Regions from separate parts of the Cytobacillus firmus genome, predicted to be linked through region 2. Evidence: riboswitches for the same ligand, from Rfam matches in the RefSeq annotation. Region 2 holds a riboswitch; the other holds the start of a gene.
What was found. Region 2 has a riboswitch for FMN ahead of NAF01_RS17775 (ECF transporter S component). Riboswitches for the same ligand answer to the same signal wherever they lie in the genome.

Region 1: another riboswitch for FMN. It lies ahead of ribD (bifunctional diaminohydroxyphosphoribosylaminopyrimidine deaminase/5-amino-6-(5-phosphoribosylamino)uracil reductase RibD); the one in region 2 lies ahead of NAF01_RS17775 (ECF transporter S component).

The regions. Positions count from the first base shown of each region.
Region 1 covers NZ_CP098323.1:3,281,605-3,287,279, reverse strand. The annotation lists gene NAF01_RS16570 (TlpA disulfide reductase family protein) at 1-409, shown strand, start outside; gene NAF01_RS16565 (EcsC family protein) at 428-1,249, opposite strand; FMN riboswitch at 1,382-1,545, shown strand; gene ribD (bifunctional diaminohydroxyphosphoribosylaminopyrimidine deaminase/5-amino-6-(5-phosphoribosylamino)uracil reductase RibD) at 1,690-2,787, shown strand; gene ribE (riboflavin synthase) at 2,787-3,440, shown strand; gene NAF01_RS16550 (bifunctional 3,4-dihydroxy-2-butanone-4-phosphate synthase/GTP cyclohydrolase II) at 3,466-4,659, shown strand; gene ribH (6,7-dimethyl-8-ribityllumazine synthase) at 4,674-5,150, shown strand; gene NAF01_RS16540 (NCS2 family permease) at 5,415-5,675, shown strand, end outside.
Region 2 covers NZ_CP098323.1:3,508,496-3,514,170, forward strand. The annotation lists gene NAF01_RS17760 (RecQ family ATP-dependent DNA helicase) at 1-1,106, opposite strand, end outside; gene NAF01_RS17765 (YpbB family protein) at 1,103-2,161, opposite strand; gene NAF01_RS17770 (ferredoxin) at 2,421-2,669, shown strand; gene NAF01_RS17775 (ECF transporter S component) at 2,793-3,377, opposite strand; FMN riboswitch at 3,540-3,710, opposite strand; gene NAF01_RS17780 (histidinol-phosphatase) at 3,867-4,679, opposite strand; gene NAF01_RS17785 (peptidoglycan DD-metalloendopeptidase family protein) at 4,748-5,647, opposite strand.

The DNA of each region.
Region 1 (5,675 bases), 230 kb from region 2:
TGCTCCAGATTTTGAACTGACAGATATGGAAGGGAATCCGGTGAAACTCAGTGACTACAGGGGCAAAGCTGTGCTTCTGAATTTTTGGGCAAGCTGGTGTCCTCCATGCCGCGCGGAAATGCCGCATATGGAGAAGCTTTATAAAAAGTACAAAGATAAAAAATTCGATATTCTTGCCGTAAATCTCACAAACACTGAAAAGAATAACGGAGACGCTGAGAAGTTCGTGAAAGAGCTGGGTCTGACTTTTAAAATCCCTATGGATGTAAAAGGCACTGTTGGTGCGGATTATAATATTATGGCCTATCCTACAAGCTATTTTATTGACTCTGATGGAGTTATTAGAGAAAAAGTTTTGGGAGCCTTAAATGAAGAATATATGGAGAAGGAAATCAAAAAGCTTCCATAAACAAACCGGAGAGCCATATTAGCTCTCCGGTTTTATATCTGCAATCATATCCTGGTGAAGTCGATTAACGATTACCCTTTTTCTGTATAGCATAATGCCGGCTTCTGCAATATCATTAACGGCAGAGCGATTTATGAATGCCCCAAAAAGCAATCCGGCAATAGGGATCATTTGGAAAAGTTTTTTCCACCCTATTTGGTCCCTGTACGAAAACACAACCTCTCTCCAGCCTTGAAGCTCAGAAACGACTTCCCTTTTTGGTCCTTCTTCTTTAGCACCAAACATGGTAAGCTGCTGCAGAATAGCTTTTTTTCCAACAATATCACTGGAGACAAATTGAAGGATTTTGACGATGAACATTCTTTCATTTTTATCTGCAGGATCGAAGCCATAGCAAATCGCAATATCCTGCAGTGTTTTTAATTGAATGCCGAGGAGAAGAGGGATATCAATGGTCAGGGTGAAAATCCCTCCGACTCCAGTTCCCGCACCCTGCAATGCAGCGGTTCTTTTTCTGTTTGAGGTTAGCTTTTCCGCGGCTGCATCCATCTTTACTATGGGCAGGGCTTCTACATCCTGCAAGGTATGGATATTCTGTCCAGGATAATAATTCTTTAACGCTGCTGCCGAACTTAAATATCTTCCTCCTGATTGAATATACGTGCCAAGTTCATCAAGAATCACTCCAACCTTTTTTTGTATGAACTCCGGTGTGAATCTATCAATAAGTTTGAAAGGAAGCCTCCCGAGCTTCTCCCAAAACCACAAATCACCTTGGTCTTTTTCCCATTCTTCGCATTTCTTTAATTCATTTATCAGCTGTTCTTTCGGTTCAATCATTAGTATCGCCCTTTCATTCCTTCTTCTATATTTTAACTATACGGCTGGTTAAAGCAAAAGTTTCACTTCTTTCACAACCAATTCTCTTTGTATATTCCGGCTATTCATGGTAAGATTCTTATAATAGAATAGGATTTCCTTCGGGGCAGGGTGAAATTCCCAACCGGCGGTGATGAGGGTACGCCCTCTTAGTCCGTGACCCGGTTTTATTTAGCAGAGATAGGTGCTTAATAATAGCGGTGGATTTGGTGAAATTCCAAAGCCGACAGTGAAAGTCTGGATGGGAGAAGGAATGAGTATAGTAACGCGTTCAAAATTTCTTTTTTTTAAACGCTTATTTCGTCATGTGTTTTTGCCCCGTTTCACCTAGCTGGTGTACGGGGTTTTGCCGTTTCATACTTAATTTGGAGAAATTGTAAGGAAAGGAGGATTTTCATAATTTGAACCACCAGGAATATATGAAGTTAGCCATCAGTCTGGCAGCGGTAGCCAAAGGACAAACAAGTCCTAACCCGCAGGTGGGTGCGGTTGTTGTTAAAAATGGTGAAATTCTGGGGATGGGTGCTCACCTGAAGGCGGGAACTCCCCATGCAGAAGTCCATGCGATTGCTGCGGCTGGCGATGAGGTTAAAGGGGCTGATATTTATGTCACTCTTGAACCGTGCAGCCATTTTGGCAGGACTCCACCATGCGCAGACTTAATTATTAATTCAGGGATTAATAGGGTTTTTATTGCTTCTGACGATCCAAATCCTCTGGTTTCAGGCAAAGGAATCGAAAGGATGCAGGATGCCGGTATTGACGTGGTGACCGGTCTGTTGAAAAAGGAAGCAGATGCCCTAAACGAACCATTTTTCCATTTTATAAAAACAAAGACACCATACGTAACCATTAAAGCAGCTTCATCGTTTGATGGGAAAACAGCTGCAAAAACCGGTGACAGCAAATGGATTACCTCTCCAGAATCCAGGCAGGATGTACACCGTCTACGGCATGAACATGACGCAATACTTACAGGTGTAAATACAATCATTCACGATAATCCCCTTTTAACCGCCAGGCTGCCCCAAGGCGGAAAAAATCCCATTCGAATTGTTTTAGATACAAACCTCAGAATTCCGGCTGACGCAAATGTCATCCGAGATCAGTCTGTTAAGACCATCATCTTTACCGGCTGCGAAATAGATTCGACAAAAGCAGAGGAAATAAGGAAGTATAATGCAGAAGTTTTTTCTTTTCCTGCTAATGAGGTGCCGATTAAAGAAGTATTAAAAAACTTAGGTGAAAGAAACATCATGACTTTATTTGTTGAAGGCGGGTCTGAGATCCATGCTTCATTTATTAAAGAAGGTTTCTTTCAGCAGATGATCCTCTATATGGCTCCTAAAATTATTGGAGGCAATAAGGCGATTCCATTTATTGGCGGGGATGGTGCCGACTATGTACAAGACTCCCCTGTACTGGAATTCACAGAAATCAAAAGGATTGGCGGAGACCTTAGAATTACCGCAAAACCGCTGAGGGAGGCCAGGCAATAATGTTTACAGGAATTATTGAGGAGCTTGGAACAGTAAAAAAAGTAGTTCAGCAAGGCAAGGCAATGAAACTGACGATACAGGCCTCCGAAGTATTATCAGATGTTCAATTGGGGGACAGCATTTCGGTTAATGGCGTGTGTCTTACGGTTACGGATTTTGCAAAAAATGAATTTTCAGCAGATGTCATGCCCGAAACATTCAAAAGCACTTCGCTTTCTGCCATTAAAGAACGAACAAAAGTCAATTTGGAGAGGGCGATGTCGGCAAATGGCCGTTTTGGCGGGCACTTTGTGACAGGGCATGTGGATGGTACAGGTCAAATCATCAAAAAGGCAGCGAGTGAGAATGCTATTTATATACAAATATCTGTGCCGCCTGCCTTAAGCCATTTGCTTATCATGAAAGGCTCTATTGCAGTAGATGGGATTTCCCTTACTGTATTCGGCAATGAAGACAATACCGTTACCGTCTCGATCATTCCACATACAGCGAGTGAAACGGTACTGGGCTTCAAAACTGTTGGAGACATTGTTAATCTCGAATTCGATATGCTTGCCAAGTATCTATATTCCTTCATGAACAGGCGGCAGGAGACCAAACCGCCTAAAGAAGGAATATCAGAAGGATTCCTTAAGGAAAACGGCTTCTTATAATTAGCAAAAGGAGGGGCAATAAACCATGTTTAGTGAAATACATGAGGCATTGGAAGATTTAAAAGCGGGGAAAGTCATCATTGTCTGTGATGATGAAGACAGGGAAAATGAAGGAGATTTCCTGGCAATCGCGGAATATGCTAAACCGGACACCATCAACTTTATGGCCAAAGAAGGCAGAGGCCTGATCTGTACACCTATCACTGAGGAGCTGGCTGAAAAGCTGGAACTGAATCCGATGGTAGAGGTGAACACTGACAGCCATGGAACAGCTTTCACAGTCAGTATTGACCATGTGAAAACCACTACAGGCATCAGTGCCTTTGAGCGTGCTTTCACGATAAAGGAAATGCTCGAGAGTGATGCTAAGCCTTCAGACTTTTCCCGTCCGGGACATGTTTTTCCGCTCGTTGCGAAAAAAGGAGGAGTCCTTAGAAGGGCAGGACATACAGAAGCTGCGGTAGATCTTGCTCGCCTTGCCGGTGCTGCACCAGCCGGGGTTATCTGTGAAATCATGAAAGATGATGGAACAATGGCGCGTGTGGATGACCTTGAAATAGTAGCGGAAAAGTTCAACTTGAAAATGATTACGATTCAGCAATTGATAGAGTATCGCTTAAAACATGACTCCATTGTAAAAAGGGAAGTGGAGATTCAGCTTCCAACAGAATTTGGAGATTTTAAAGCAGTAGGCTATACAAACACTGTCGATGGAAAAGACCATGTTGCTCTTGTAAAAGGAGAAATTGATGAAAATGAACCCGTATTGCTTCGTGTTCATTCAGAGTGCCTGACCGGAGATGTATTCGGGTCTAACCGCTGTGACTGCGGACCGCAGCTTGAAGCAGCACTGGCACAGATTGAGGCAGAAGGCCGGGGAATTCTTTTATACATGAGACAGGAAGGACGCGGCATCGGCCTGATTAATAAATTGAAAGCCTATAAGCTGCAGGAAGAGGGATATGATACCGTTGAGGCAAATCATAAGCTCGGGTTTAAGGACGATCTTCGCGACTATGGGGTAGGTGCACAAATCCTAAGGGATCTGGGAGTGAAAAAAATGCGCCTTTTAACCAATAATCCCCGCAAGATTGCAGGTTTGGGCGGCTATGGGCTGGAGGTTGCAGAACGGGTTCCTCTTCAAATGCCTGCCAAATCTGAAAATGAGAATTACTTAAAAACAAAGAAAACGAAACTTGGACATTTATTACAATTTTAAGGGAGCGATTTGAGATGAAAAAAGTAATCGAAGGACATTTAGTAGGAACAGGATTAAAAATGGCAATTGTCGTGTCGCGTTTTAATGAATTCATTACGGGCAAGCTTTTAAGCGGAGCGGAAGATGCACTTAAGCGCCATGGAGTGAGTGAAGAAGATGTGACAGTAGTATGGGTTCCTGGAGCATTTGAAATCCCGCTTGCAGCTAAAAAGCTATCCCAATCCGGAAAATTTGATGCAGTTATTACACTTGGCACAGTAATCCGCGGAGCAACTCCGCATTTTGATTATGTCAGCGGCGAAGTGGCAAAAGGGGTCTCATCAACAGCATTGCAAAGCGGTGTCCCAGTTATCTTCGGAGTTCTAACAACTGACACAATTGAACAGGCTATTGAGCGTGCCGGCACTAAGGCTGGAAACAAAGGATGGGAAGCAGCAGTCGGAGCAATTGAAATGGGCAATTTGTATAGACAGTTATCCGATGGTGAATAAGGTATCATTTTTTATTCAGACGGAACGCTTACTACGATCGACTTGATCATATAATTATACAGGTGCAGTTATGCTGACCTGTTTCTATCAAAATCGGCGGGACAATTCTCGCCGGTTTTTTTTAGGTATATCTGAACAGACGTCTGACCTTTCTATTGGCAGAATGAATTTTTTTTGTTAAAATACTGCTTGTGGCTCACCCGTGTTTACTTCTGCGGGGAGAGCGGGTAGGGAGAGGGCTAATTGAATAGATAGGTAGTATTTATGAATAAGTGGTTTAACCGGCTTTTTCAGCTGAATTCAAATGGAACAACTGTTAAAAGGGAGGTTATGGCTGGGGCAATCGGCTTTTTTACGATTGTTTATATTATCGCAGTTAACTCTCTTATTCTCTCTGAAGCAGGAATACCTTTGGAAGCAGCTATTTTTGCAACCATTATAACCTCGGTGGTCGGCTGTTTGATTATGGGGTTTTGGGCAAATGTACCGATCCTCCTTGTGCCTGGAATGGGAATCAATGCTTTA
Region 2 (5,675 bases):
GTGAGCGCATTCGGGTTTTCTTCCATCCAGCCGCTGATCCAATCAATTTGAGACTTGTCAGGAAATTCATTTTCTGCAATTTGTATGGGAAGCTGCTCATCACCGGGTGTATAGAGCATAATAGCTATACTTTGTTTTCCATCTCTTCCTGCCCGCCCAATTTCCTGCAAATAAGATTCAATCTGAAGAGGCATATGAAAGTGTATCACGTACCGGATATTTTCTTTATTAATGCCCATGCCAAAGGCACTTGTAGCGCAAATAAGATCGAGCTGCCCATGGATAAACTGCTGCTGCACAAGGATGCGGCTTTCCTGGTCCATTCCCCCATGATAAGCCATCACTCTTTTAGCTCCATTTACTCTCAGCATATCGGCTGTTTGTTCTGCCATTTTTTTGCTGGAAAAATATATAATGCCAGGACCCTCAAGGCTCTCAGCAAGCTCCACAAGCCTCTTTGTTTTTACACGGAAATTTTCTGCCTTTTCTACAGTTAGCGCTATATTAGGACGGTCAACCGAATAAATAATTTCGCTGCAGTCCAGTATGCCGAGTGACTTTTTTATATCTGATTTAACCTCATGCGTAGCTGTGGCAGTTAAAGCAAGTGTAACCGGGTTCCCTACCTTTTGTCTCACTTCGCCAAGCTTTAAATAATCTGGCCTGAAATCATATCCCCATTGGGAGATACAATGTGCTTCATCAACAACAAATAAAGCGATGCGCAATTTTTTCAACTGAGATTGTACTGATTCAAAATAAAGCATTTCGGGTGAAATAAAGATAAACTTATACTGATCCAGATTAGTTAATGCCTGCTTTTTTTCAGAACGGGATAGAAAAGAATTGAATGCTATCACCTTTTTTTCTCCATTCATCATGAGCTGTTCTGCCTGATCCTGCATCAGGGACAGCAAAGGAGAAATAATAATTACCTGGCCTTCAATCATATATCCCGGCAGCTGATAACAAAGGGATTTACCTGTACCTGTAGGCAGCATGGCAACAGTATTCCTGCCTGCGAGCACGGATTCAATGATTTCCTTTTGTCCAGGTCTGAAGGCAGAATATCCAAATTTTCTTTCCAATAGTTCGTCCAATCTCATTGTCCCTCTCCAAGCTTTGCCATTACTAATCTGATTTCAAAATAATCGGATTCAGGCACTATTTGACGTATTTGCTTTAATTGCATTGAATCAGCACGATTGGCTGCATGAAGGATCAGCTTCTGTTTTTCCTCGGAGACATAACGTGTGATATTAAAGCAGCTGTCGTTTAATGCTACTTCCACAATATGATCCTCAATTGTACTTTTTTTCAATCTTCTCATTTTAGCTATATCATCCAATTCCAGTCCCTGTTTTAACATTGTGTAAGTCTTTTGGGCAGACAATGTTAGCTGAACTTCATTTCCTGCATCGCTAACGATCTTATTGATAAGCGGATATTCGGCAGAATTATCTCTTCCGCTTGCCAGTATATGATGAATAGCCCCAAGGAACTGATGGTGGTAATAATCCTGGCTGATTCCAAGCTGTTCAGAAGCCTGAACAGCTGTGAGGCCAATACGGTTATAGCCTGTCAGCCTCAATGTCAGCACAGCAGGATTAATATTATTCAGACCTTCAAGGCACTGACCAAGTTCCTTGTACAGCATAACCCCAACTTCACCGCGGGAAAATCCAGATTTCCCAAGAAAGTCTTTCAGCCATTCATGAATATCTCTTTTTCTTTGGATAGGAAGGTACTTTACATTGTTATTATTTAAGTGGGATATTACCTGAATTAAAAGTGTAATCCTCTCCCAAAACAATTCACCTGTACTATGATACAGCCATCCGTTTAATGATGAAGGTATTGGACATTCTAAAAGAGATCTTTCGAGCTCTTTCTTCCCTTCTTCAGTTAAAATGTAATGCTTTTCATCAATGGCAGTCATCCAGCTGCTGCTTAGGATTTCCTCTGCAAGATGGTCCAGAACTCCCCTGCTTAAATTTCCAAATGTACGAAAAAACGGGGTTAGTTGAAATAGATGAGCATCTTGGATGGTCTGGGAAGACTTTTTTCCATTAAGCAAATGTAAAATGGAATATATAGTTCTTTGTCCCTGCAACTCGTTAACACAGTACATTATTACAGATTTCAAATAAGCTCTTTGCATTATGTTCACCTTACGGCATAAGATTTTTTATTTTTTCATTACCTTCTTTTTCTTACTTCTATTTTATCATGAAAGAATTCGGCAGGCCGTTTTAATTATTTCTAACAGGGTAAATTATGCCTAAACCCTTATGTGATAAGCATTCTCAATACATTTTCTATTGAAAAGTTGAACATACAGTTTTACAATAGGATGTGAGGAATGTGTTACCATCATCTTGATGGGAGATTAATTGTTTAATTCTTGGGAGGTTTTTTTCATGGCAAAGTATACAATTGTTGACAAAGAAACATGTATTGCATGTGGAGCTTGCGGCGCAGCTGCACCGGACATTTATGATTACGATGATGAAGGCATCGCATTTGTTACCCTTGATGATAACCAGGGTATCGTTGAGATTCCAGATGTATTGATGGACGATATGATGGATGCATTCGAAGGCTGCCCAACCGATTCAATCAAAGTTGCTGATGACGCTTTTGATGGCGACCCGCTTAAATACGAATAATCCCTCAGCCATACTCTAATCTTTGTTAAGCTACTGCTCCCTTTCAACTAGAAAGGGAGTTTTTTGGCTTACAAATTGAAAAAGCAGCGGAACATTTGCCGCTGCTTTAGATTTATATATTCATTATGCTGCACTTTTTAATACAGCCTGCTTTTCTACCCAGGTTCTCATGCGTGTAAAAATGAGCATGAAAACAATTGAAATAATAATTCCTTTTAGGATATTGAATGGCAATATTCCTGTCACAATCATTGTTCTCATTTCAGGCGCTGACATTGCCGGGAAATTCAGGAAGAATGTATATGCCGGCAGAATGACAACGTAATTAAGCACACTCATAATAACAGCCATAACCATGGTGCCGATTACGAGCCCAAACGTCATGCCTTTTTTGGTCTTCAGCTTGCTGTATACATAATAAGTAGGCAAGACGAACAAAATGCCTGCCGCAAAGTTTGCAATATGTCCGACAGGTACCCCTGTTGCACTCCCAGTCATGAAGTAATCAAGAATATTTTTAATAAGCTCCACTAATATTCCTGCCGCCGGGCCAAAGATTAACGCCGCGATTAATGCAGGAATATCGCTGAAGTCAATCATCAAAAATTGCGGAAACGGCGGAATTGGAAAATTGAGCAGCATTAATACATAAGAGATGCTGCTTAGCATTCCGATGGCAACCATTGATTTGATATTAAGTTTTTTCAAGTTCCTCTCTCCTTTTTAGGACTATCTCTCCTATAGAAGAAAGGTTCGGCTAAGCAAATATCTTCGCAATAAATAACCCTCAAGCAAAAATAACTTGAGGGAGAGTTGCTAAGGCATGCTTAATAACGTTCAAAACCTGCATTTTTTGAACGTCTGCAGAACCTCCATCTTCTCCCATCCAGACTGTACTGTCGGCTTTGGAATCGCACCAAATCCTGCCCAATTAAATGCAAAGCGTTTTTCGACCAAACGCTTCTCTCAGGCTCGCGGGCTTAGAGTTAAGATTAACCCATCACCGCCGGTCGGGAATTTCACCCTGCCCCGAAGATAGACCGTATTTATTTATACAGATTAATTATACTGAAAAAAAGTTATTCTGTGAAGGGATTTGTTTATCTGTATGGATTTGAAACATATATATCCATGTCCATACCTATTAAAATTTTTCTGGATAATACATAAAAGGGAGGCTCTGCCATCCCTTTTGCATTATCCAAGAGGATATTCCTTTCTTTCTCCTTTGGAAAAAGTCATGATGGACTCATATCCCACTTCTTTTGCAAGAGCAATAGCCTTATCAAAATCGGCACCTACATGTTCAGGAAAGTGCGCATCAGATGAAAGTACAATCGGGATATTTTTCTCATAGCATTTCTGCAGGAGCCGTTTGTCCGGGTATAGTTCACCGACTGGCTTTCGCAGACCGGCTGTGCTGATCTCTACACATGTCTTGGATTCTGCCAGTGCATTGGCTGCACGATCATACTGCTCCAGCAAAAACTCTTCGTCCTTAGGAACATATTTAAAGATTTTCACGAGGTCTAAATGGCCTACAATATCAAATAAATTGGATTGGGCCAGTGTGACCACTTGATCAAAATACTTCCTATATATCTCATAAAGATCCCTTTTATCCCATTCTTTTCTAAATTCAGCAAGATCTATGCCGAAATCTCCAACCCAATGTATGGATCCAATTACATAATCAAATGAGTAGCTGTTAATAAACTTCGCCATTTCATAATGCTTGCCCGGCGTATAGTCCATTTCTATTGACATTTTCACATCTATGTTATTACTCCACGCTTCTTGAAAAACATTCACATAGTCTTTCATATCATAAAATCGTCTTTCGTTTACCCATGGATTTTGCAGAATGTCTGCTGTCTGATAGAAATGATATGCATGTTCCGAAATCCCAAAAGATTCAATCCCTTTTTGGGCAGCAGCATCTGTAAATTTTTTTAAATAATCCAGGCTTAACGTGCCATTTTCAAGATGGTTATGATAGTCTGTAAGCATTTCTCTAACTCCCCCAGTTTTTTACCCATTATACTTTAAGGGAGTAAAGCGGTGCAATCATTTCTATTCTATTTTTTGTGAATGATTAGAATTTGTCCAATTTTGATAACATCTGAATTTGAATTGTTTAACTCTTTAATAGCTTCTGCTGTTGTATCATGCATTTTCGCTATAGAAGTTAATGTATCGCCTTGCTTAACAGTGTATTCACTAAATTTGCCGGGTTTTATCATCAGTTTTTGACCTGTAAGAATGTGATCAGGATTAATATTATTTAAACCGGCAATATCACCGGGCAGCAGATTATAGTGTGCAGCGATGGTCCATAATGTTTCCCCAGTTTTAACTATATGGTAGGTTTCCCCGGAATCATTTGTTATTTGTCCAGAATTATAATTAGACGGCCGGGCTGATACTTCACGTGCGTTTTCAGTTCTTGCCGCTGCATTTACAGCTTGTCCAACTTCTCCCATGCCATATGCCACAGAGGGATCCACTGCATTTATTTTATCAGCTGTCCATGCCTGCGCATGTATTTCAAAATGAAGATGGACTCCTGAAGAGTCACCCGTGCTTCCCATCAATCCGATTTTCTGTCCGAGCGAAACTTTGTCGCCTTCAGCAGATAATCGTTTATTCAGATGGGCGTATACTGTTTCGGTTTGGTTGCTATGTTTAATAAATATTACATTTCCGTATGTTTGAGAGTAATACGACCTGGACACAATTCCAGCGTCAGCGGCATAAACCGGAGAACCGGAATCTCCGGCAATATCAATGCCCTTATGCTGACCACTTCTTGTACCATACGTGTCCGTAATTACACCTTCTGCCGGCCATACCCAATGCTCTGTCAACTCAGAAATTTTTGGCTCAGCAGCTTTAGAATGCTTCCCTCCCAGAAATAGCAAACTCACACAAAGAGCCATTATTCCTGCGATAAAGAAACGCCTTATGTAATCCTTCATTCTTTTCCTCCTATGATGTCAGCTGAAA